Cycloclasticus pugetii PS-1: one gene and its partner. The protein of the gene in region 2 binds, or shares a complex with, the protein of the main gene of each other region. Links are inferred from orthologs where the notes say so. Each region holds a gene or a part of one and is shown on either strand. Other genes may lie near its edges.

Evidence for each region.
Region 1: the proteins of accC (region 2) and accD are in contact, whole or in part, in a solved structure (PDB 8UXZ), measured with the Escherichia coli proteins. The link is inferred for Cycloclasticus pugetii PS-1 from one-to-one orthologs.

Annotation. Positions count from the first base shown.
Region 1 is NZ_ARVU01000001.1:1,109,971-1,122,009, reverse strand. What follows is about bases 1-2,874. They hold accD (acetyl-CoA carboxylase, carboxyltransferase subunit beta), read right to left. Parts: upstream 1,963-2,874; coding sequence 1,039-1,962; downstream 1-1,038. Other genes in these bases: trpB (tryptophan synthase subunit beta), read right to left, coding at 2,792-2,874; trpA (tryptophan synthase subunit alpha), read right to left, coding at 1,983-2,795; folC (bifunctional tetrahydrofolate synthase/dihydrofolate synthase), read right to left, coding at 1-1,026. Also shown: more of trpB, read right to left, coding at 2,875-4,003; CYCPU_RS0105415 (phosphoribosylanthranilate isomerase), read right to left, coding at 4,011-4,640; tRNA pseudouridine(38-40) synthase TruA, read right to left, coding at 4,649-5,458; pdxJ (pyridoxine 5'-phosphate synthase), read right to left, coding at 5,469-6,209; DNA repair protein RecO, read right to left, coding at 6,227-6,922; GTPase Era, read right to left, coding at 6,966-7,868; rnc (ribonuclease III), read right to left, coding at 7,865-8,542; CYCPU_RS0105385 (DUF4845 domain-containing protein), read right to left, coding at 8,558-8,926; lepB (signal peptidase I), read right to left, coding at 8,953-9,726; lepA (translation elongation factor 4), read right to left, coding at 9,726-11,528; CYCPU_RS0105370 (DegQ family serine endoprotease), read right to left, coding at 11,654-12,039.
Region 2 is NZ_ARVU01000001.1:1,956,696-1,968,727, forward strand. What follows is about bases 7,356-10,222. They hold accC (acetyl-CoA carboxylase biotin carboxylase subunit), read left to right. Parts: upstream 7,356-8,052; coding sequence 8,053-9,393; downstream 9,394-10,222. Other genes in these bases: aroQ (type II 3-dehydroquinate dehydratase), read left to right, coding at 7,356-7,578; accB (acetyl-CoA carboxylase biotin carboxyl carrier protein), read left to right, coding at 7,581-8,030; prmA (50S ribosomal protein L11 methyltransferase), read left to right, coding at 9,399-10,222. In the rest of the region: CYCPU_RS0109555 (ABC transporter substrate-binding protein), read left to right, coding at 221-1,207; CYCPU_RS0109560 (ABC transporter permease), read left to right, coding at 1,220-1,966; CYCPU_RS0109565 (ABC transporter ATP-binding protein), read left to right, coding at 1,973-2,704; CYCPU_RS0109570 (phasin family protein), read right to left, coding at 2,866-3,228; CYCPU_RS0109575 (heme-degrading protein HmuQ), read left to right, coding at 3,536-3,838; CYCPU_RS0109580 (FxsA family protein), read right to left, coding at 3,833-4,336; CYCPU_RS0109585 (protein-disulfide reductase DsbD), read left to right, coding at 4,576-6,444; CYCPU_RS0109590 (TlpA family protein disulfide reductase), read left to right, coding at 6,445-6,987; more of aroQ, read left to right, coding at 7,126-7,355; more of prmA, read left to right, coding at 10,223-10,280; CYCPU_RS0109615 (zinc-ribbon and DUF3426 domain-containing protein), read left to right, coding at 10,284-11,018; tRNA dihydrouridine synthase DusB, read left to right, coding at 11,133-12,032. UniProt on the Escherichia coli protein: This protein is a component of the acetyl coenzyme A carboxylase complex; first, biotin carboxylase catalyzes the carboxylation of the carrier protein and then the transcarboxylase transfers the carboxyl group to form malonyl-CoA.

The DNA of each region.
Region 1 (12,039 bases), 840 kb from region 2 along the record:
CTGTTTGTCCGCCAGTACAGAAAAGACGGCATGGATTTGCCCATTAGTCTTTTTACTTTTAAGAAAGTCCGATAACACCTGAGCTGATTCAGCATTATGTGCAACGTCTAAAAAAATATCAGGCGCTGAACTAACCTGTTGCAACCTACCTTTTAATGAGGTGTGTCGAAGGCCAATGTCAATATTATTTTTACTAACTGGTTTAATGTGCTGTATGTTTGCTAATAGGCTAACCACGGCAGCAGCATTTTTTATTTGGTGATAACCTTGTAAAACTGGCATTGGGTAATGCCCTGCAAACACATGATTCGCCACTAGAGACCAGTCGTTAGCGTTTTTATTAACATCAAAGTCTTTACCTGCTAACGATAATTGGGTGCCTAGTTTTTTTGCATAATCAATTAAGCTGTTAGGCACCGTCGAATCGCCACAAACAGCGATCTGGTTGGCTCTGAAAACACCTGCTTTTTCTAACGCAATTTGATTACGGTCATCACCTAACCAATCAATATGATCAATAGAGATACTCGTAATAAGTGCGGCATCAGCATCGACGATATTAACTGCATCAAGTCGCCCGCCTAAACCAACCTCGAGAATTTGAATATCCACTTTATAATGATCAAATACGTCTATGGCTGCCAGCGTGCCAAATTCAAAATAACTTAAGCTGGTTTCTTTTCGTGCGAGGTCTATTTTATAAAAAGATGAGGCTAGTGAGGAATCAAGCACGGGCGTGCCATTAATTCTAACCCGTTCATTATAGTGGTTAAGGTGCGGTGTACTATAAACGCCTACACGGTAGCCAGCGGCAATAAAAATTGCTTCTAGCATAGCAACACAAGAGCCTTTACCATTGGTGCCCGCCACCGTGATGGTATAAATAGACCGTGAATGTGTTGGCTTTAATGCTTTGTATACGCTTGCTACACGCTCCAGACCCAGATCAATATTTTTAACATGACACTGTTCCTGCCAAGCCAGCCACTCGTCAATAGAAGATAGCGCTGATAAACCAGATTGCACGCTAACTATTGATTATTGATCGTCGTCCAGTTCGTCATCGGGCACTACTTCAGCCACAGGCACATCGAGTGCTTTCAAGTTGTCATGGCCCGCATGCAATAAGGAAAGAATATCTGTGATCGTTTGACGTAGATCTCTGCGGTCAACAATCATATCTATTGCACCATGCTCTAATAAAAACTCACTGCGTTGAAAGCCCTCTGGTAGTTTTTCGCTAACCGTTTGCTCTATCACTCGCTGTCCTGCAAAGCCTACTAATGCATTGGGTTCTGCAATATGTACATCTCCTAGCATTGCTAAACTAGCCGACACACCACCCATAGTTGGGTCTGTTAAAACGGATATGAAGGGGATTTTTTTGTCAGCCAATTGTGCTAAGGCGGCACTGGTTTTAGCCATTTGGAATAAAGAAAACAAGGACTCTTGCATTCTCGCTCCACCACTTGCTGAAAAGCATACCAATGGAATATTGGATTCGATGGATTGATTCACAGCCCGCACAAAGCGCTCACCGACTACTGAACCCATAGACCCACCCATAAATGAAAAATCAAAGGCTGCTGCAACAAGCTCCATATCAAGAACGCTGCCTTTCATCACGATAAGTGCATCAGTTTCCCCTGTAGCTTTGACGGCAGAGGCATGGCGGTCTTTATATTTTTTACTGTCTTTAAACTTTAATGGGTCAAGCGATCTGACGTTCCCACCAATTTCTACACGGCCAGCTTCGTCTAAGAAAGACTCTAGGCGTGCTCGACCACTTAGACGCTGATGGTGATCACATTTTGGGCATACATGTAAATTGCTTTCCAAGTCCGTTTTATATAAAACGCTATGGCAACTATCACATTTACACCATAAACCTTCAGGCACAGAGCCTTTTTTCTTACCACTTAATTGGATGCCAGACGGTATTAATTTTTCAAACCAGCTCATAAATCACCTAACCTTTATAATTATTTTGTGACAGCGTCCATCGCCGTTCGCATTTCACTTAATAAACCAGAAATGGCTTGTTGCCCTTTCGATTGATTCTCAGAGTGATCGGTAATGCAGTTAATCAACGCACTCCCCACCACGACAGCATCACCTATTTTAGCAATATTCGCGGCGATATCGGCATTTTTAACACCAAAACCAATGGCTATAGGCAATGATGTGTATTGTTTGATATTTTGTATTTTTGTTTTAATGTCGTCTAGTTGAAGGTGCCCCGCACCGGTTACGCCTTTCAAAGACACATAATAAATATAACCTTGCGCAACAGCTGACACCTTTTTGATACGACTCTCATTACTGGTTGGTGATAAGAGGAATATAGGCGCTAAACCATGCTGTTTAAACGCTGCTATTAAATCGGAGCTTTCTTCAGGAGGAATATCAACAGTTAACACGCCGTCAACACCAGCTTTCGCAGCAGTACTGGCAAAGGTTTCATAACCCATAAATTCAATCGGATTTAAATAGCCCATTAAAATAACCGGTGTTACTTGATCAGTTTCTCGAAATGCCCGAACAATCTCTATAACCCCTTTTAAAGACATTCCTTTTGCCAACGCCCTTTCACTGGCTTGTTGAATAACAGGGCCATCGGCCATCGGGTCAGAAAAAGGAACGCCTAGTTCAATAATGCTGGCTCCAGCTTTAACCATGTTATGCATGCAAGATAGAGTAAAATCAGCATCTGGATCACCCGCAGTAATAAAGGGAATTAAAGCTTTTTGCTTGGCACCTTCGAGTCCTTTAAAGCACTTGTCTAAACGACTCATAGTTCAATACCTTCAAGTTTCGCAATAGTAAATATATCTTTGTCTCCTCGACCCGATAGGCACACTAAAATGGTTTCATCTTTGTTCATTTTTTTCGCTAGTTTGGTCGCATAAGCAACTGCATGGCTAGATTCCAGCGCAGGAATAATACCTTCTACTCGGGTTAATTGATGAAAAGCCGCTAACGCCTCATCATCTTTAATACTGACATATTCTGCACGCCCTATATCCTTTAACCAGGAATGCTCTGGCCCTACTCCAGGGTAATCAAGACCAGCAGAAATAGAATGCGTTTCAATAATTTCACCGTTGTCATCGGCCATCAAATACGTTCTGTTCCCATGCAGCACACCTGGTTTACCTGCACATAAAGGCGCTGAGTGCTGCCCTGTTTCAACACCTAAACCAGCCGCTTCTACGCCATAAATAGAGACTGATTGATCTTCTATAAATGGGTGAAAAAGCCCGATGGCATTAGAACCACCACCAACACAGGCCACTAGCGCATTGGGTAAGTGGCCCGTTTTAGCAATCATTTGCTCACGAGATTCACGCCCAATAACCGTTTGAAAGTCTCTGACCATTGCAGGATAAGGGTGCGGCCCGGCTACTGTGCCGATAATATAATACGTATCATCTATATTGGTTACCCAGTCCCTAAGCGCTTCGTTTAGAGCATCTTTAAGCGTTTGTGATCCAGAAGTAACTGGCACCACTTTGGCACCTAGCAATTTCATACGATATACATTAGGTGATTGACGCTGAATGTCTTCAGCGCCCATGTAAACAACACACTCAAGGCCTAGCCGTGCAGCTACAGTTGCCGTCGCAACACCATGTTGACCAGCACCTGTTTCTGCAATTATTCGTGTTTTACCCATGCGTTTAGCTAATAACGCTTGGCCAATTGTATTGTTTATTTTATGCGCGCCGGTGTGGTTTAAATCTTCTCGTTTAAGATAAATTTGCGCACCACCATTTTCTTCACTTAAGCGTTTTGCATGATAGATAGGAGATGGACGACCGACATAGTCATGCAAATCAGCATCCAATTCTGCAAGAAAATCGGGGTCTTGCATAAATTTAGCATATGCCTCATTCAACTCTTCAATCGATTCCATTAGTGTTTCACCAACAAACAGCCCCCCGTAAGGGCCAAAGTGACCACGTTCATCAGGTAAGTCATAATGTGTTACAGCTGCTTGCATTTTTTTGTCACTCGTTGGCACGTTTAACCTCTTGCATAAATTGTTTTATTAATTGGTGGTCTTTGACCCCTTTGCTTTTTTCAACCCCACTACTAACATCTACGGCAAATACGTTAGTATTCTGTATGGCTTTAGAGACATTACTCGGATTAAGCCCACCGGCTAATACGATAGGTAATTTACATTTTTTTGGTATTAGATCCCAATCGAATGTTTGTCCAGTACCACCGTATTGGCTGCTGTCAAAAGCGTCAAGCAATAACCCAGATGCTGAGTGATAAGTATCAGCTACCTCATCTAAATTTATGCTGTTACGCATTCTAATCGCTTTTAAATAGGGCTTGTTAAAAGATGAGCAGAATACTTCATCTTCATCACCATGAAATTGAAGAAGGTCAACCGGAAGTTTACTTAAGACGTGATTAACATAATCATAATCTGGGTTAACAAAAAGCGCTACCTTATTGATAAATGGCGATATATTAGAAAATAGAATTTCAGCTTTTTGTATTTCTATACTTCTTGGACTTTTATCATAAAAGACAAAACCTAACGCATCTGCACCATTTTCTATCGCTGCATAGGCATCATCAGGCCGAGTAATTCCACAAATTTTCACACGTGTTCTAAATGGCATTTTTTTACTTAGCTCTGTTTTTTTTCAATGGCATCACTAAAAGGTGAAAACGCCTCAAGATTATCTAAACCGAACGCTTCAGGGTAGTACACGCCTTTAAAATACAAACCATTAGGCAAAGCAGTTACGCCTGCCTGTCGACGATCTTTAGCCTTCAGTGCATGATGTACGAATTCGGGAGGTCGCTCCCCTGTCCCAACAGGTAATAAGGTGCCAACTATATTTCGCACCATATGATGTAAAAAAGCATTGGCGATGATATCGATGATGATTTTATCATCGATACGTTTAATAACAATCGAATGAATATGTTTAACCGGAGATTTTGCTTGGCAAGCTTGTGCACGAAATGAAGTAAAATCATGAGTACCCAATAAATAATTAGCCCCTTTCTGCATTAAGTTTTCATCTAAGGGGTTAAAAATAGTGGTGACATGATGTCGACTTAAGGCAGATTTTACCCAACGATTTAAAATCTCGTACCGGTAGTAACGCGCAGCCGCTGAAAAACGAGCATGAAAATCTTCCGTAACCGGTTTAATCCACACAACACGAATATCGTCGGGTAAATTAGCATTTGTACCAAATACCCATTGATGTAATTCTCGTTGCTTACTGGTTTCAAAGTGTACAACTTGCTCTAAAGCATGCACGCCAGCATCGGTCCGCCCTGCACAAACAACAGATACAGGACTCGATGCAAGCACAGACAAGGCAGACTCTAGTTTCTCTTGAACCGTCTGAGGAGTGTTTTTTTGCCGTTGCCAACCATGGTAGCAACTTCCATCATACTCAACCCCAACAGCAAATTTCATCATTTAATACAGCCTAGTTAACACGTGCGTTATGCATCAATGTTTTCATATCACGTACGGCTAACTCAAGTCCCGTTATTAGCGCCCTTGAAATAATTGAGTGACCAATATTAAGCTCTACAATTTCTGGAATTTTAGCAATGGGTTCTACATTATGATAATGCAAACCATGGCCCGCATTAACTTGCAAACCCAAACTATCGGCATAATTAGCAGCCGTTACAATTCTGTTATATTCTGCTTCTTGCTCGGATAATGATTTTGCATCTGCGTAGCAACCGGTATGCAATTCAAGCATCGAGGCACCCGTTTCTTTTACAGCATCTATTTGTTCTTTATCTGGGTCGATAAAAGGGGAGATCAAAATGCCAGCTGATGATAGTGATAAACAAGCTTGTCTTAATCGCTCAAAGTTCCCAGAAACATCTAAGCCACCTTCCGTGGTTAATTCTTCACGTTTTTCAGGCACCAAACAACAAGACGCTGGCTTTGTTCTACAAGCAATATCAATCATCTCATCGGTAATAGCCAGCTCTAAATTTAACCGAGTGTGTATATTGGACGCGATGTCGTATACATCTTGATCTCTAATATGGCGGCGATCCTCTCGTAAATGAATAGTGATGCCATCGGCGCCAGCTCGCTCAGCGATAAAGGCGGCATCAAGTGGGGACGGGTAGTCTGTGCCTCGTGCATTTCTTAATGTGGCAACGTGGTCAATATTAACACCTAAAAAGAGAGAATTTTTATGCATAGTAATAAAGTAGAAAATTAAGCGAACAAATCGCGACTTTTAAGTATTTTACCATCCAACTGGTTATCGATTAACCGTCGCATAAGACGTTTTGCTTGCTTTAGCTCTGTTTTGCCTTGTAGGTTATTATTGTTAAGGTTAATTAGAGTACTACCAAGAACGGTATCAGGATGATTTTCATTATTAGTCAACCGAGGCCCCTGCCCTGGATGATAGATGTAATATTTACTAGGGTCTATCGGTCGTTGATATTCACTGTCATATTCCAGCATGAGCCCATAGCCGATTCCGTCAAATAACTTTTTTTCAAACTCTCTCAGGTGTACTTCCAGCGATAGGCCCTTTGACAGCAAAACAATAACGTCTCTATATGCATCAAATAAATAAGGGTGCGCATCGTGTTTATGAAGTAAACATAGAATTAATTCATTAACATAAAAGCCACAATACAAAGCAGCTCCTTTCAATTGAGGTATATTTTCAGGGTCCTCGATAGAGATAAGCGTTTTAAGATCACTCTTACCGATCCAAGACAGCGATAATGCTCGAAAGGCTTGCAACAAAGAACCGTATTTAGAATTATTTTTTTTTGAGCCTTTGGAAAGAATCGACAAAACACCATAATCGCGCGTAAACACTTGATGAATTGAACTGTTTTCCTTAAACCCCTGACTTTTTAAAATAAAGCCCGTCTGATGCTCCACTCTATTCATCGCATTTGTGTAAACGAATTAACGCTGTTCCTTATATAGTCAGTTATTCGATACCCCGATACCCTAAACTGATCAATTCTCGTTCATTGTCCGACCAGTTTTTCTTAACCTTTACCCATAAATTCAAATAAACCTTTGATTCGAGCATTTTCTCAATATCCAGACGGGCCTGCGTACCAACCTCTTTAAGCCCTACGCCTTTATCGCCTATGACTATATTCTTTTGCCCATCCCTTTCCACCCAAATAACAGCATGAATACGGGTTATTTTTTCTTCCACTTTGTATTGATCAATACTAATGCTTAATGAATGAGGAATTTCTTGCCCTAGACGACGTATAAGCTTTTCTCGAATAATTTCTGTTGCCATAAATCGTTCAGAGCTATCGGTTACTTGATCTTCCGGAAACATCAACTCACCCTCAGGAAGTAACGTTAGAAGCAACTGTTCAAACTCACCTAATTGTTTACCTGTTAAAGCAGAAATAGGGATAATCGACTGAAAATCGTGTTCGAGGCTAATTTTCTGAATAAATGGCAATAAGCTTTCTTTGTCAGCAACCTTATCAATTTTATTAATCGCTAAAACGACAGGTGCTCCTTCGTTTTTTAACTTCTCAAGAATAGAGATATCAATAGCATCCCATTGCATATCATCTTTAACCCAAACAATCACATCAACCCCCATTAGGCTGGTGTCTGCGGTTTTGTTTAAGTATTTATTTAACGCCCTTTTACCACCTAAATGCATACCTGGCGTATCAACATACACAACTTGCGATGCTTCCGTTGTTTTAATGCCTAATATCCGATGACGCGTCGTTTGTGGTCGTCTAGAAGTAATGCTGATCTTTTGCCCTAATATATTATTTAAAAGGGTTGATTTACCTGCATTTGGTGCACCTATAAGGGCAACAAAACCACTTTTGAATGATTTTTTTGTCATGATAATAAACCCTCTAAAATTTTTGATGCAGCCTTTTGCTCGGCTTTTTTCCGAGAGCTAGCTGTTGCGCATACCACTTCTTCCACACCGTCAACCTGGCACTCAACTTTAAATTGCTGATTATGATCCAGTCCTGTGGTTGAGATTACATTATAGCGAGGTACCGCTATACCACGCGCTTGTAGATATTCTTGTAATTGAGTTTTTGGATCTTTTGAAGCGGTATCTAAACTTAATGAATCTAATTGTGTTTTGAATATCGTCAACACCCAAGATCTCGTTTCGTTGAGCCCTTTATCTTTATACATGGCACCTATTAATGCTTCAACAGCATCAGAAAGAATCGAAGCTCGGTGTTTACCACCACTTTTCATCTCGCCCGGCCCCAGTACCAATTCATCGCTTAACTGCAGCATTTTAGCAATATTTGCTAACGATTCTCCATTAACCAAATGCGCACGAAGCCGACTCATCACGCCTTCATCAGCCGCAGGAAATTTCTCATAGATTGCATCGGCAATAATAAACCCTAAAATAGCATCGCCTAAAAACTCTAAACGCTCATTATTATTTTTACTAATACTTCGATGCGTTAATGCCTGTTCGAGTAAAGCATGATCATCAAATATTGTATTTATTTTTTTTTGCAGCCTGCTAGCATCAAAGCTCAACATATCATCTAATTTACTTTAAATAGGTACTTCAAACTCATCACTAAATGAGAGGATTAAATCAACATTGCCGATATAGTCTTTACGAACCTCATAGTCAACTTTCATCGTAATGTCGCTAAGAGAACGGTTGATTTTGGCGTTTTTGGCGTTAATACTGTTCACCTGATTCATATCCAGTTTTTTCTGAAACAAGCCCCTTATCTGCCCAACACTCATTTTACTTAAGTCTTGATCCATCTCGATCGCTTCCATTGCCTTTTTAACAGCAAGGTGTTCCATATAAACAGGGAATACCTTCAAAACACTTAATGTAATAATGCCTATTAAGCCGAAAACTAAAATTAACCCGACAAGAGTAAACCCTTTTTGCTTTGATGAATTCATACCATATTTCCTTTTTATAATTAATCCTACTGTATTATTGAACCTAATCTTGACCAATCGACACCTTTATTATCAGCATCCCAGTTCATCCAAATCATAAACGCTTTACCGACTATATTTTCTTCAGGGACCGTACCCCAGTATCGACTATCATTACTGTTATCACGGTTATCTCCCATCATGAAGTAATGTCCATCAGGCACTATTATTTCACCTTCAACTGACGGACGTTGTTGCATAATAAGTATCTCGTGTTCTTTCGCTTGTAGTTGCTCATGCTGCAATAAGGCACCTGTCATATTCTCCCCTTGGCCAACACCTTTGTACAGACCTAAGGGTTTTTGTATTATTTTCTCACCATTAATAAAAATATGTTTATCGAAATAGCCGACTTTATCACCAGGTAAGGCAATCACGCGTTTAATGTAATCTAATGAGGGGTTTTGGGGGTAACGAAAAACCATAATGTCACCTCGTTCTGGCTTTCCGATATCAATTATTTTTGTATCAACAACAGGCAACCGTATGCCGTAGGAAAACTTGTTAACCAAAATAAAGTCACCTATTAGTAATGTTGGCATCATCGAGCTGGAGGGGATTCTAAATGGCTCTACAATAAACGAGCGCAAAACCAAAACGAATAAAAGCACTGGGAAAAATGATTTTGAATACTCAACAATCAGTGGCTCTTTACGGGCGGTTTGGCTTTTTTTCAACCGTTTTATAAGCCAATAAATAGCGGCAATAAACCCAGTTATAAAGGTGGCGAGTGTTAGTGCGGCAGAAAAGTCAAAATGCATTAGTCACTTCCTAGTTTAAGCACCGCAAGAAAGGCATCTTGTGGAATATCAACATTACCAACTTGTTTCATACGTTTTTTCCCGGCTTTTTGCTTTTCTAATAGTTTACGTTTACGAGAAACATCACCACCATAGCATTTAGCCGTCACATTTTTTCTAAGTGCTTTGACTGAGGAGCGTGCAATAATTTTCGCACCAATAGCGGCTTGAATGGCAATTTCAAACATCTGCCTTGGAATAAGGTCTTTCATTTTTTCAACCAACTCGCGGCCACGCCCTTGGCTAATATCTCGATGTACAATTAGGGATAAGGCATCGACCCTGTCGCCATTAATAAGCACGTCCAATTTTACTAAGGGCTCAGCTTGAAAACGTCTAAACTCATATTCAAACGATGCATATCCGCGACTAACAGATTTTAAACGATCAAAAAAGTCTAATACCACTTCACTCATAGGTATCTCATAGCTTAATGACACTTGTTTGCCCATGTATTGCATTTTTGTTTGTACGCCACGTTTATCAATACATAACGTAATCACATTTCCTAAATACTCTTGAGGAACCAGTATATGGGCTTCAATTATCGGCTCACGAATTTCAGCAATTGTTGAAATATCAGGCAGCTTTGCTGGGTTATCTACCTCAATAATATCGCCGTTATGTAATAGCACTTCATAAACAACCGTTGGTGCGGTAGTTATTAGGTCCAAGTCATATTCACGTTCAAGACGTTCTTGAATGATTTCCATATGCAGCATACCTAAGAAACCACAGCGAAACCCAAAACCCAGTGCATCAGACGTTTCTGGTTCATAATTTAAAGAGGCATCATTAAGCTTTAATTTATTTAATGCTTCTCGAAGGTTCTCATAATCATTAGAACTTGAAGGGAACAAGCCGGCAAACACACGTGCTTGAACCTTTTTAAAACCCGGCAATGAGTTTTCCGCAGGCTGGCTCGAAAAGGTGATCGTGTCACCAACTGGAGCCCCATAAATATCTTTAATGCCAGCAACCATAAACCCCACATCACCAGGGTACAGTGCATCAAGCACCTCCCTTTTGGGCGTAAAAACACCAACTTGATCGACTAAATGAATATTATTTGAAGACATCATTTTGATTTTCTGTTTCTTTTTTATCGTGCCATTAACAACACGAATCAAAGAGACAACACCCAGGTAATTATCAAACCAAGAATCAATAATTAACGCTTGTAAAGGGGCATCAGGATCCCCCTTAGGCGCAGGCACATTCTTTACAATATCTTCTAAAACCAATTCAACACCCAATCCAGTTTTAGCACTAATTTGAGGCGCATCAATTGCTTCAATACCTATAATTTCTTCTACTTCTTCTGCAACACGTTCAGGCTCTGCAGAGGGTAAATCTATCTTATTTAGTACCGGTAGAACTTCTAGCCCTAAATCAATAGCGGTATAACAATTCGCTACACTTTGCGCCTCAACTCCTTGCGCGGCATCAACCACCAATAAAGCTCCTTCACAGGCTGCTAAAGAACGTGATACTTCATATGAAAAGTCTACATGACCAGGTGTATCAATAAAATTCAATCGATAGGTTATTCCATCGTTTGCTTTGTAATGCAAGGTAACACTTTGCGCTTTAATGGTAATACCACGTTCACGTTCAATATCCATTGAATCAAGGACTTGCTCCTCCATTTCACGTTCACTCAAACCTCCACATATATGGATTAAGCGATCTGCAAGAGTAGATTTCCCATGATCAATATGGGCAATGATAGAAAAATTTCTTGTTAAGCTAATATCAGGCACGTTTTTACTCGTCAATCGGGGTCATAGACCGTAAATGTAGGCTAAATCGTATATAAATCATCCGATTCACATAGTTAAAAACGCCTCAAAAGAGGCGTTTAATTTTATAGCGTGTATTGTACCTATTATTTTTTCAATGCGAGGAAAATTGGGTTCCCTTGTCGATTTATTAACACAGAAATAAACTTTCCTTCTTTTATTTTAGAAGCCAACTTTTTCATGTGCTGGGTATTTTTAACTGACTGGCCATCAAGTTGCATAATAATATCACCGGCACGAATACCCGCATTTGATGCATTCCCATTATCAACAGAGGCAACAAGAACACCGTATTGCTTAATTCCTAGCTCATCACGCATCTGTTTTGTTAAGTTTTTTATAGACATGCCAAGAATACTATTACCCTTTGACTCAATTACATCGGTAGCTGATGCTTGTTCATCTTCTGGTAAATTTTCTAGCGTGACCGTAAGCACTTTAGTTTTCTTATTGCGAATAACGGTTACTCGAG
Region 2 (12,032 bases):
ATTATTCTCATTTATAATTAATGACTTACAGCCACATTCGTACTTTGTACACCTTACCGCAGTTTAAATTTATAGGTCAATAAATTAGTTCATAAAGCTAACTCCAAACTAGGGCTTTTATATACCTCCCAAGGCCTATTTCATCATTCACTTCACCTTCACTGTAATTAAGATAAACTAGCTTCTATAACAATTATTACAACAGCCTCCTTTACTATAGATGCGACTGTCATTAAAAACATACCTCACCAGCTACGTACTGATAACTACATTTATTTTATCTTATAGCGCTGTCGCCGATACAGGCACGCCGATAAAAATATCTGTCCTTAAGTTTGGTACTGTTAACTGGACATTAGAAACCATAAAGAAAAACCGACTTGATAAAAAAAATGGTTTTGAACTCATCATCCAGCCTTTAGCCAACACTCAAGCGGGCAAAATTGCACTGCAAGCAGGTGCCGCCGATATTATTGTCTCAGATTGGACATGGGTTGCGCGCCAACGCCAATTCTCATCTGATTATTTATTTGCCCCCTATTCATCCGCGGCAGGTTCTATTATGGTGCCTAATGACTCAGCTATTCATTCCATCAAGGATTTGAGCGGTAAGAGATTAGGGATCGCAGGAGGCGAGCTAGATAAAAACTGGCTGTTACTCCGAGCATTAGCATTAAAAAAAGGCATCGACCTTCAAACAGGCCTCGATACATTTTTTGGCGCCCCACCGCTGCTCAATAGCCTCATCAAACAAGGCCAGTTGGACGCCCTAATCAATTATTGGCACTATAGTACGCGTTTAAAAGCAGATGCTTATCGTGAAATTATTAATACGCATGAGATTATTCAGCAACTCGGTATCAACAAAACCATTCCAATCCTTGGCTACGTTTTTAGTGAAAAATGGGCACGAGAACAATCAATCAGCCTCAATAATTTTCTCACCGCTAGCCATGATGCCACTCAGCTCTTATGTACTTCAGATAAACACTGGAAAGCCATCTTGCCGCTAACCAAGACACACAACACACTGACTCAACAACTGTTACGCAAGAGTTATTGCGAAGGACAAATTAAAAAATTTTCAGCTGAAGAGAAACAAGCCATTGCTGATATTTACTCTATATTAGCCGATATTGGAGGTGAAAAACTTGTCGGGACAGTCAAGCAATTTGACCCTAATTTATTTTGGAATAGCGGCCATTAATTAACCAACCTCATGATGCTACGCTCCTCATTCTTAAACTCGATGTTATCATTAGGGCTGCTGATATTAATTTGGCAACTTGCCGCAGTCACATTTAACAGCCCCGTCTTACCCTCACCTTTACTGGTTTATAAGACACTGGCTCATGCTATTCAAACCCATGAATTACCACATCACCTTGGCGTAACTTTATATCGGTTAATAATTAGTTTTTTTCTGGCCATGCTTATAGGAACCGCCATTGGGATTCTTTTAGGCCGGCACAATTCACTCAATCAATTTTTTGATAGTTGGCTAATCATTCTGCTAAATATCCCTGCTTTGGTGACTATTATCTTGTGTTACATTTGGTTTGGTTTAGTTGAAACAGCTGCTATTTTCGCTGTCGTTATCAACAAGATTCCCAACGTTATCGTCACCATTAGAGAAGGCACTAAAAACCTAGATGAGCACCTTATGGAAATGACTAGGGCTTATCGATTTGGGCGCTACAAGACATTGCGTCATGTAATTCTCCCCCAACTCTTTCCTTACATTATGGCTGCCGCCAGAACCGGCCTTGCTCTAATATGGAAAATAATTTTAGTCGTTGAAATGTTAGGCAGAAGCGATGGCATGGGTTATCAAATACACCTGTTTTTTCAACTTTTTGATATCCCCAGCATTATGGCTTATACCGTTTCTTTTATTATTGTAATTCAATTGATAGAAAGCATGATATTAAAACCTTTGGACAAAAAATCTCAACGCTGGAAATAACGTACGATGAGCTCTCTTACTGTCGATATAAAAAAGAAAAACTTTCCAAAAAGTGGGCTTAAGGAAACGTTCACCGTCATAGAAAACCTTTCTTTCGATATAACAAATAATGAGTTTGTCTGCCTTGTCGGCCCATCAGGCTGTGGCAAAACAACGCTGCTTAATATTATCGCGGGCCTTGATAGTGATTATGACGGTACTATTAATAGTCAAAGCAGCAAGCTTCGACCCAGTTACGTTTTCCAAACTCCCCGTTTATTACCATGGCGAACTGTCTTGGAAAACATTCAATTAGCAACCCAGCCCGATGCTTCTTTAGCCAGCATAATAAAAACTCTTCAATCCTTAAACTTAGGTGACCATCTACATAGCTACCCCCATCATTTATCATTGGGAATGCAACGACGGGTTTCACTTGCAAGGGCTTTTTGCTTACCAAGTAACTTGTTGTTAATGGATGAGCCGTTCGTTTCGCTCGACCAGGCCAACGCGAACAAAGCCAGAGGGGCTTTATTAAACTTATGGCATGAAAAACCAAGGTCTATATTATTTGTTACCCATGATTTAAGCGAAGCGATAACACTAGCCGATCGCATTTTATTTTTATCCGCCCCCCCTAGTCATATTATCGCCGAGGTCAACATTAGCCTGACGAGAACTGAACGCACACCCAATCAAGTTAACGCATTTAAAGAGCATCTGAAAACCAGCCAACCAAACATTCGCCCATTTCTGTAAGTTAAACGCCTAAACTGGCTATAAAAAATATAACCTCTGTTTTCTTAAGATACTCATAAACAAAAAAAATCCGCTACCAAATTTGGCAGCGGATTTTTATAGCTATTAAACCATCCTCAAAAAGAGGACTTCTCACAAATGGTCAAGCAATTAGTTTCACTTTAAGCTGCTTTTTTAGCTGCTTTTTTTACAGTGTCTTTAACTTCTTGAGTTACTACTGAGTTGCTTTCTTGAACAAGCTTAATCACTTCTTCGTTATAAGCCTTAACCTCTTCAATCAATTCTTTACTATCAGCTTGTACTTTTTCAAAGCTACTTTGGGCCAGTTCAACCTGATCTTTAACAAAAGCACTTAGGCCTTCAAGATCTGTAATGGCAGTAGCCGCTTTAATGCGTGCTTCAGTGAGAGCAACATATTCTTTAGCTGCAGCTTGTTGTGCGGCAATAGCTTTTTCGAACTGTGCTTTATTTAATTCAACTAATTTTTTAGCAGGAGCGAATAAAGTTTCTAGATTATTTAACATGTCATATCCTTTTATTTGTTTTAAGGTATAAGCAATAACTTCTTCTTTGCTGAGTTGGATTATACAGTGTTTTTATTGCAGCGCAACACTTATCTAACTATCGCATTTTGCACGCACTGTCAACACCCCTTGAACCACTAGTGGTATTAGTCCCCTTACTAAATATTTATATTGCAGTCTTAAAAGAACATACGCTAACCTCTTTAGTTAACGTATCATTAACGACGACGATATCCATTTAATAGTCTCGATTATTCAGCGTAATGAATGGTAAAAAAGTCTTATTTAACCAAAAAGGAGCAGTGTTATGTTTATCGCAATGAACCGCTTTAAAGTAAGCCTTGGCAAAGAAAACGAGTTTGAAGAAGTTTGGCGTTCACGCGAATCTCGCTTAAATGAAGTCCCTGGTTTTAAAACATTTCACCTTTTACGTGGCCCAGCACTTGAGGATCACACCCTATTTGCCTCACATACAACATGGCAAGATAAAGCGGCTTTTGATGACTGGACTCACTCGGACGCGTTTAAACAAGTGCACGCTCAAGCCGGGCAAACAAAAGGTTTATATATTGGGCACCCTAACTTTGAAGGGTTTGAAGTCGTTTTATAGCTTAGGTGGTTTAGTTGTTTTTTTTGTTACATCAGTCTCGTCTTCCCGCTTGAACTCACCTTCGATGATATCCCCATCCAACGCGTCTTCACGGCTGCCTTGTTGAAACGGGCCATCTTGTTGGAAAGAGGCTTGGCCCATTAACGAGCTCTGCAGAATAGAGCGCGCAAAGCGATATCGTAACGACGGCACTAAACAAAGAAAACCAATAATGTCCGTCAAAAAGCCTGGTGTTAACAGCAAGGCTCCACTGACCAGCAACATAGCACCCTCAACCATCTCCACTGCTGGTATCTCAGCTCTAGACAGGCTTGCCTGTATGCGCTGTAGTGTTGCTAGGCCCTGCAATCTAAACAGGTAAGCACCTAATACCGCTGTCAGCAAAATCAACACAACGGTAGGAAACGCACCGATTATGCCTCCCACCTGAATAAGAAAATAAATTTCCACCACAGGGACAACAATTAAGAGTAACAAAAAAACAGAAAAGGGATTCATAGCCAACAGCTTACACAGGAACGATGCCTTTGTAAAAACTGGCATACAGATAAACAGCACAATAACAACATTAAAAAGAAAGATATCAGGAGCTCTTCAGGTCCTAATCTCTATGCAAAACAAAATCAGCTCCTTTGTATTACCGGTGGCGTTATAATGCCTACAAATAACAATGAACAACAAGCACCTGAGCAATGCTTGATATTTCAAGTTAGCATACTGACCCAATCAATTACTCAATGAAAACAAGAAATGTAATTATTTTATGTCTTCTCCTTTGCGCTGTATTTTCTACATCAATGGGGCTTGCAGCTGAGGCAGACCTTAATAAAAAAAATATTACCGATACAATAGGTGATTTATTTGATCGATTCAGCACTTCCCCCTCTGATGCATTACTGGAACCAGATGATGCCTTTAAATTTTTTGCAGAGGTAAACGATCAACAACACATTATCTTAAATTGGCAAATTGCTGACGGTTATTACTTATATCAACAACAGGTTGAGGTAACAGTAATCAACCCTCAAGGCATTCAGTTAGAAGCAATAAAATTCCCAAAAGGCAAGCGCAAAGTAGATGAGATATTTGGTGATACGGTGGTTTATTACCATGATCTACGACTCACCCAACGCTTAACCAATCCACTTGTTAAACCCACTAACGTAACGCTCAACATTCGATTTCAAGGCTGTGCTGATATTGGGGTTTGCTACCCGCCCATGAATAAAACGGTGAGCTTATCCCTGCAACCGACAAACCACCTAAATATTACCCAGCCGACAAAACCTACCCCTAGCAATATTTCGGAACAGGGCCGAATCGCCAAAGCCCTTGTGGACAATACCGTTTGGTTGACCGCTTTAACCTTCCTTGGGTTTGGTCTATTACTCTCATTGACGCCTTGTGTATTTCCCATGATCCCTATTCTGTCTGGCATTATTATTGGGCATGGCAAAAGCCTTACTACACGTAAAGCCTTTTATTTATCCTTTAGTTACGTGTTTGCCTCGGCAATAACGTATGCGCTTTTCGGCATATTAGCGGGCCTGTTTGGTAGTAACTTACAAGCCACCTTTCAAAACCCTTGGATTCTCAGCATCTTTAGTGGGCTTTTTGTGTTACTTGCTTTATCGATGTTTGGCTTGTATCAAATACAGCTACCTAATGCACTCCAAAGTAAACTATCTCAACTGTCACAACACCAAAAACACGGCTCCTTATGGGGCAGTGCAATCATGGGTATTTTATCGACACTTATTGTTGGCCCCTGTGTTGCTGCGCCACTCGCCGGGGTGTTGATTTATATAGGACAAACGGGCGATGCTGTATTAGGCGGCCTTGCACTATTCTCGTTAGGCCTCGGTATGGGCATTCCATTACTAATTATCGGTGTTTCTGCGGGTAAATTATTACCTAAGGCCGGGCACTGGATGGAACCCATTAAGTACTTCTTTGGGGTGTTATTATTGGCTGTCGCTATCTGGCTTGTTGAGCGCATTTTACCGGCCAGCATCACACTCCTTTTGTGGGCAAGCTTATTTATTATTTGCGCGATTTACCTTAACGCACTGGATCGGTTACCAGAAAATTCTTCGGGTTGGCAAAAACTATCCAAAGGAGTCGGTGCTATTTTGATGATCTATGGTGTTATTTTAATGCTCGGTGCAGCCTCCGGCGGAAGCAACCCCTTAAAACCTTTAGCCAACTTTAGTCTTTCGCAAAAAAATAACACTCTACAGCATAGCCTGCCATTTAAGAGAATCCAAAATATTGACGACTTACAGGCTGCTTTACAGCTTGCCTCTCAAAACAAACAATTCGTCATGTTAGATTTTTATGCTGACTGGTGTGTTTCCTGTAAAGAAATGGAAGCCTTTACCTTTAGTGAACCATCTATCCAACAGGCTTTAAAAAACACCCTCCTGTTACAAGCAGATGTCACCAAAAATAATGATGAAGATCGAGCATTATTAAATGCTTTCTCACTTATTGGGCCACCAGCCATTTTATTTTTTTCGCCTAACGGCACTGAAATAAAACAACATCGAGTCATCGGCTATATGGCAGCTGACGATTTTCTAAAACAACTACAAATACTGAAATAAATGAAGAAGAAGGCTCTATTTTCAATTGGTTTTATACTTATCTTCGCTACCGTTGCTATCACTTTGTTTAGCAAGAACCCTTTAACTATTAGCTCTAACGACACAACAGCTACTCAGCAGGCCCCAACCATGCGGCCAGAGTTTTCTTTTCCCGACCTTCAAGGCCAGTTACGAAACATTAAGGAATGGGACGGCAATTATATCGTGCTTAATTTCTGGGCAACTTGGTGCCCACCTTGTCGTGAAGAAATCCCTGAATTCATTGCCATGCAAAAAGAATATGGTGCAACCAACCTACAGTTCATTGGAGTTGCCATTGATAACACGGTCTCAGTTAACAAATTTGCTTTAGAAGTAGGCATCAACTACCCAAATTTAATTGCCGAAATACAGGGTCTGGATCTAGCAAGGCAATACGGCAACACCATGGGCGCCCTTCCTTTTTCTGTTATTATCAACCCTGAAGGCCGCATTATTACTCGTCAAGTAGGGCTTCTTGAACGATCCAAAATTCTTAAATCCATTCAGCTTTCAAAAGGCTAACTCCTGCTAACTTGCTTATATTTGTCTTTATCTTTCGCGAAATAACATTTTATATAGACTTTATCCAAAAGCTTTGGCAAAATCCCCCCTTATTGCAAGATGAAATTGCATAACCAATTATTTTTAAGTTAGTACATTATGGCAATTATTTCAGTCATCAACGGCCCAAACCTAAATATGCTAGGCACACGAGAACCTGGGATTTATGGTGCTCAAACTCTCGCTGATATAGAGCATTCCTTAACTCAGCTGGCCGAACAACACGGACACGAATTGCTTTTCTATCAAAGTAATGCAGAGCATGACCTTGTTAATAAAGTACAACAAAGTAAGCATGATAAGGTTGCTGTTATCTTATTAAACCCAGCGGCTTTTACGCATACAAGCGTTGCCTTGCGTGATGCCCTATTAGCAAGCGACACTCCTTTTATTGAGCTTCACTTATCAAATGTTCATGCTCGCGAGTCATTTCGCCAACACTCTTATTTTTCAGATATTGCCAAAGGTGTTATCTGTGGCTTCGGCCCCGACAGTTATAAATTAGCGCTGCTTGCAGCTCTCCCATTAATACAAAAACCATCAAGAGATTAATTATGGATATAAGAAAAGTTAAAAAACTGATCGAACTCATCGAAGAGTCCGATATTGCAGAAATTGAAATTCACGAAGGTGAAGAGTCTGTACGTATCAATCGTTACTCTTCAACACAACCTGCTGCCGTAACACAAATGCCTGCACCTGCTGCCGCTCCAGCCGTTGCCAGCGCTGCGCCTCAAGCAGCTGCAAGCGACAATACTGAACAGCCGTCTGGACATGTTATTACTTCTCCAATGGTCGGCACGTTTTATGACGCACCTGCGCCAGGCTCGGCCCCTTTCGTCAAAATAGGTCAATCCGTTCAAAAAGGCGATACCTTGTGCATTATTGAAGCAATGAAAATCCTTAACCAAATTGAAGCGGACAAATCTGGTGTTATTGCATCAGTGTTGACTGAGAATGGCCACCCAGTCGAATTTGATCAGCCACTTTTCATCATCGAATAACCGCCCCTGAGACGAGAAAAATATGTTCGATAAAATTCTTATTGCCAACCGTGGTGAAATTGCTTTGCGTATTTTGCGTGCCTGTCGCGAAATGGGCATCCAAACAGTTGCCGTTCACTCCTCTGCCGACCGTGATTTAAAACACGTTCGTTTAGCAGATGAATCCGTTTGTATTGGCGGTCCTTCATCTACAGAAAGCTACCTAAACGTACCCGCCATTATTAGTGCTGCAGAAATTACCGATGCCCAAGCTATTCACCCCGGCTACGGCTTTTTGTCTGAAAATGCGGACTTTGCTGAACGCGTAGAACAAAGCGGCTTTACATTTATTGGCCCTCGCTCGGAAACAATTCGCCTAATGGGTGATAAAGTCTCAGCGATTGAGGCAATGATTAAGGCTGGCGTGCCTTGCGTTCCCGGTTCAGATGGCCCGTTAAACGATGACAAAGAACGAAATGTCAGATTAGCCCGTGATATTGGCTACCCCATTATCATTAAAGCTGCTGGCGGTGGTGGTGGCCGCGGGATGCGTGTGGTTCATACAGAAGCAGCCCTTTTGAATGCCATTTCACTGACCAAAACCGAGGCTAAAAACTTTTTTGGTAACGATATGGTGTATATGGAGAAATTCCTTGAAACGCCACGCCATATCGAATTCCAAGTGCTGGCCGACCAACACGGTAACGCCATTCACTTGGGAGAACGTGACTGCTCAACTCAGCGTAAGCACCAAAAAGTAATTGAAGAAGCGCCCGCAATTGGCATCAGCGAAGAGGTTCGCCAAGAAATTGGTACTCGCTGTGCGAAAGCCTGTACAGATATTGGCTACTATGGAGCAGGAACCTTTGAGTTCTTATATGAGAAAGGTGAATTTTATTTCATTGAAATGAATACACGGGTTCAAGTAGAACATCCAATTACAGAAATTGTCACTGGTGTCGATATTGTTGCTGAACAACTGAAAATTGCCGCTGGTCTACCACTTGGTTACACGCAAGATGATATTAAAATTTCAGGTCACGCTATTGAATGTCGTCTAAATGCTGAGCATTCTGAAACCTTTATGCCTTCACCAGGGAAAATTACACAGTTACATATCCCAGGCGGTCCTGGCATTCGCTTTGATAGCCATATCTATAACGGCTACACCGTGCCTCAATACTATGACTCGATGATCGGCAAACTGATCGCATCAGGCCCCTCTCGCGACTCTGCACTTGCTCGCACAAAAACAGCTCTTAACGAAACGGTTATTGATGGCATTCACACCAATATCCCGTTATTAAAGGACATTGTGGTCGACAAAGATTTTGCCTCAGGCGTCTATAATATTCATTACCTTGAAAAGAAACTGGGGATGTAATCGGCATGGCATGGCAACAATTGACCATTGCAACAACTCAAGAGTTAGCCGCAACGATTGAAGGCTTATTAGAAAACCTTGGCGCTCTGTCTGTGACCATCACAGACAGAGCCGACCAACCTATTTATGAGCCGCCATTAAATAGCACGCCTCTATGGCAACATGTCTCCATTACAGGTTTGTTTGACGAACAAGACGACCTTAAAAATATCGAGCAATTTTTTAACCAACAACTTGGCCATCAGGGCGAGTGGCAATTAACTATTGAGCGTCTAGAAGACCAAGTCTGGGAACGTGTTTGGCTTGAAAATTTCCAACCCATTAAATTTGGCGATAACTTTTGGGTTTGCTCTACCGAACATGACATTGCAGATTCCAATGCAACCTTATTACGACTCGACCCTGGTCTAGCATTTGGCACCGGCACACACCCTACGACCGCCCTTTGTCTCGATTGGTTAGCCAAACATGATCTTACAAAAAGCAATATTATCGACTTTGGATGTGGCTCTGGCATACTCGCTATTGCAGGTCTTTTATTAGGTGCAAAAAGTGCTATTGGCATAGACATTGACCCTCAGGCACTTATCGCCACAACGAGCAATGCCGAACAAAACAATGTACTTGATAAAGTCAAAGTTTATGCCGCTGATCAATACCCTCGAAAACCCCAAGCCATTGTTATTGCGAATATTTTAGCTGAGCCGCTTATCTCACTATCAAGCGATATTTCAGCCTTAGTTAAACCCAAAGGCCATTTATTATTGTCTGGCATCCTTAGCGAACAAGTAACGCAAGTTATTAGCGCCTACCAACATGAATTCATCTTCTGCCCTGCCACCATTAGAGACAATTGGGCTTGCCTCCATGCCGTTAAAAAAACTTGAGCAATGCCTTATGCACTTTGTCCTTTTTGTTTTAGTACACTACATGTCACCCCTGAACAATTAGCAGTTAAGTCAGGCGTTATTCGCTGCGGCCATTGCCATAAAGTATTTAATGCACGGGAAAATGAACTCAGCGCCGATATTGAGCGAACTATTCCCATTAAGCCCAATGAAGACATCACTCAGTCATCAACTGCTATCCAAGAGCATTCGTCTGAAATAGATTCTCCTCCAATTATTGCGGCATGGGAGTCTACAAAAACCACCCATCACTATAAACTGCCTTACGGTCTGCTTTCATTTGTATTAGTGTTAGTGCTTCTCACTCAAATTGCCTTCATTGAATCAACACGATTAACTCAGAACACACAATTACAACCCTTCTTCAAAAAACTCAATAACACCTTCGACTTATCAATTCCTAGCTACCAAAACCTGGATGAAATTCACATCATTGCACGCCAGCTTACGCCTCACCCAAAGCTAGATGAGCTGCTGTCTTTTCAACTCACAATCAAAAATTCCGCCTTAGCCGAACAACCCTATCCAAGCATAAAATTGCTACTAACATCGACTCTCGGTGAGCCAATAGCTCAAGGAGTTTTTACTAAAAATGATTACCTAGCAGACAGTGAAATCAATGATTATTTCGCACCTCAATCCCTAAGGAACATTACGCTTACCTTCCAAAAACCTAGCAAAACTGCCTTTGGTTTTGAAATATCCTTTCAACCTTAAGGTAAAATGCTTGCGATAAATCGCCGCTAAGGATTGACTCAAGATCAGACAATAGCGACACTAAACACCTGAGAGTGTCGCATAAAACTCTCAACTCAACCCCTTTAAGTTCTTATGAAAATTGGTCCGTATACATTAAGTAACAACTTAGTCTTATCCCCCATGGCTGGAATAACCGACAGACCTTTTCGTCAACTTTGTCGGGAATTAGGGGCTGGCTTAGCGGTGTCTGAAATGACTGCGTCAAACCCTGCTTTACGCAAACACCGACGAACCTTATTGAAACTCGATCATAATGGCGAGAACGAGCCTCGCTCGGTACAAATTGTTGGCACAAATCCCAAACAAATGGCTGAAGCGGCTCTCTTTAATCAAGCCAATGGCGCACAAATTATTGATATCAACATGGGCTGTCCTGCTAAAAAAGTATGTAATGTCGCTGCTGGTTCAGCCTTATTAAGAGACGAACCTTTGGTTGAAGAAATTTTAAAGTCTGTGGTTTCTGCCGTCCACATTCCGGTAACGCTAAAAATAAGAACCGGCTGGGATCCACTCAGCAAAAACGCCCCCACCATTGCTAAAATTGCCGAGCAAGCCGGCATACAGGCCCTTGCGATTCATGGTCGGACACGTGCTTGTAAATATGATGGAAACGCTGAATTTGACACCATTAAACTCGTTAAACAATCCATCAACATTCCGGTATTTGCCAATGGAGATATAACTACCCCTCAACGAGCACGTGACGTATTACATCACACCAATGCAGATGGTCTGTTAATAGGCCGTGGTGCCCAAGGGCGACCTTGGATTTTCAGAGAAATTGACCATTTCTTGAAAACAGGCGAGACCTTAGCGCCACCTGACTTTGAGGAAATAAGACAGGTTGTTATTCGCCATATTACGCAGCTACATCAATTTTATGGTGATATTATGGGCGTCAGGATTGCCAGAAAGCATATAGCTTGGTATTTTAAACACCTAGATACATCATTACTGCCTCTTGTTAAGAAA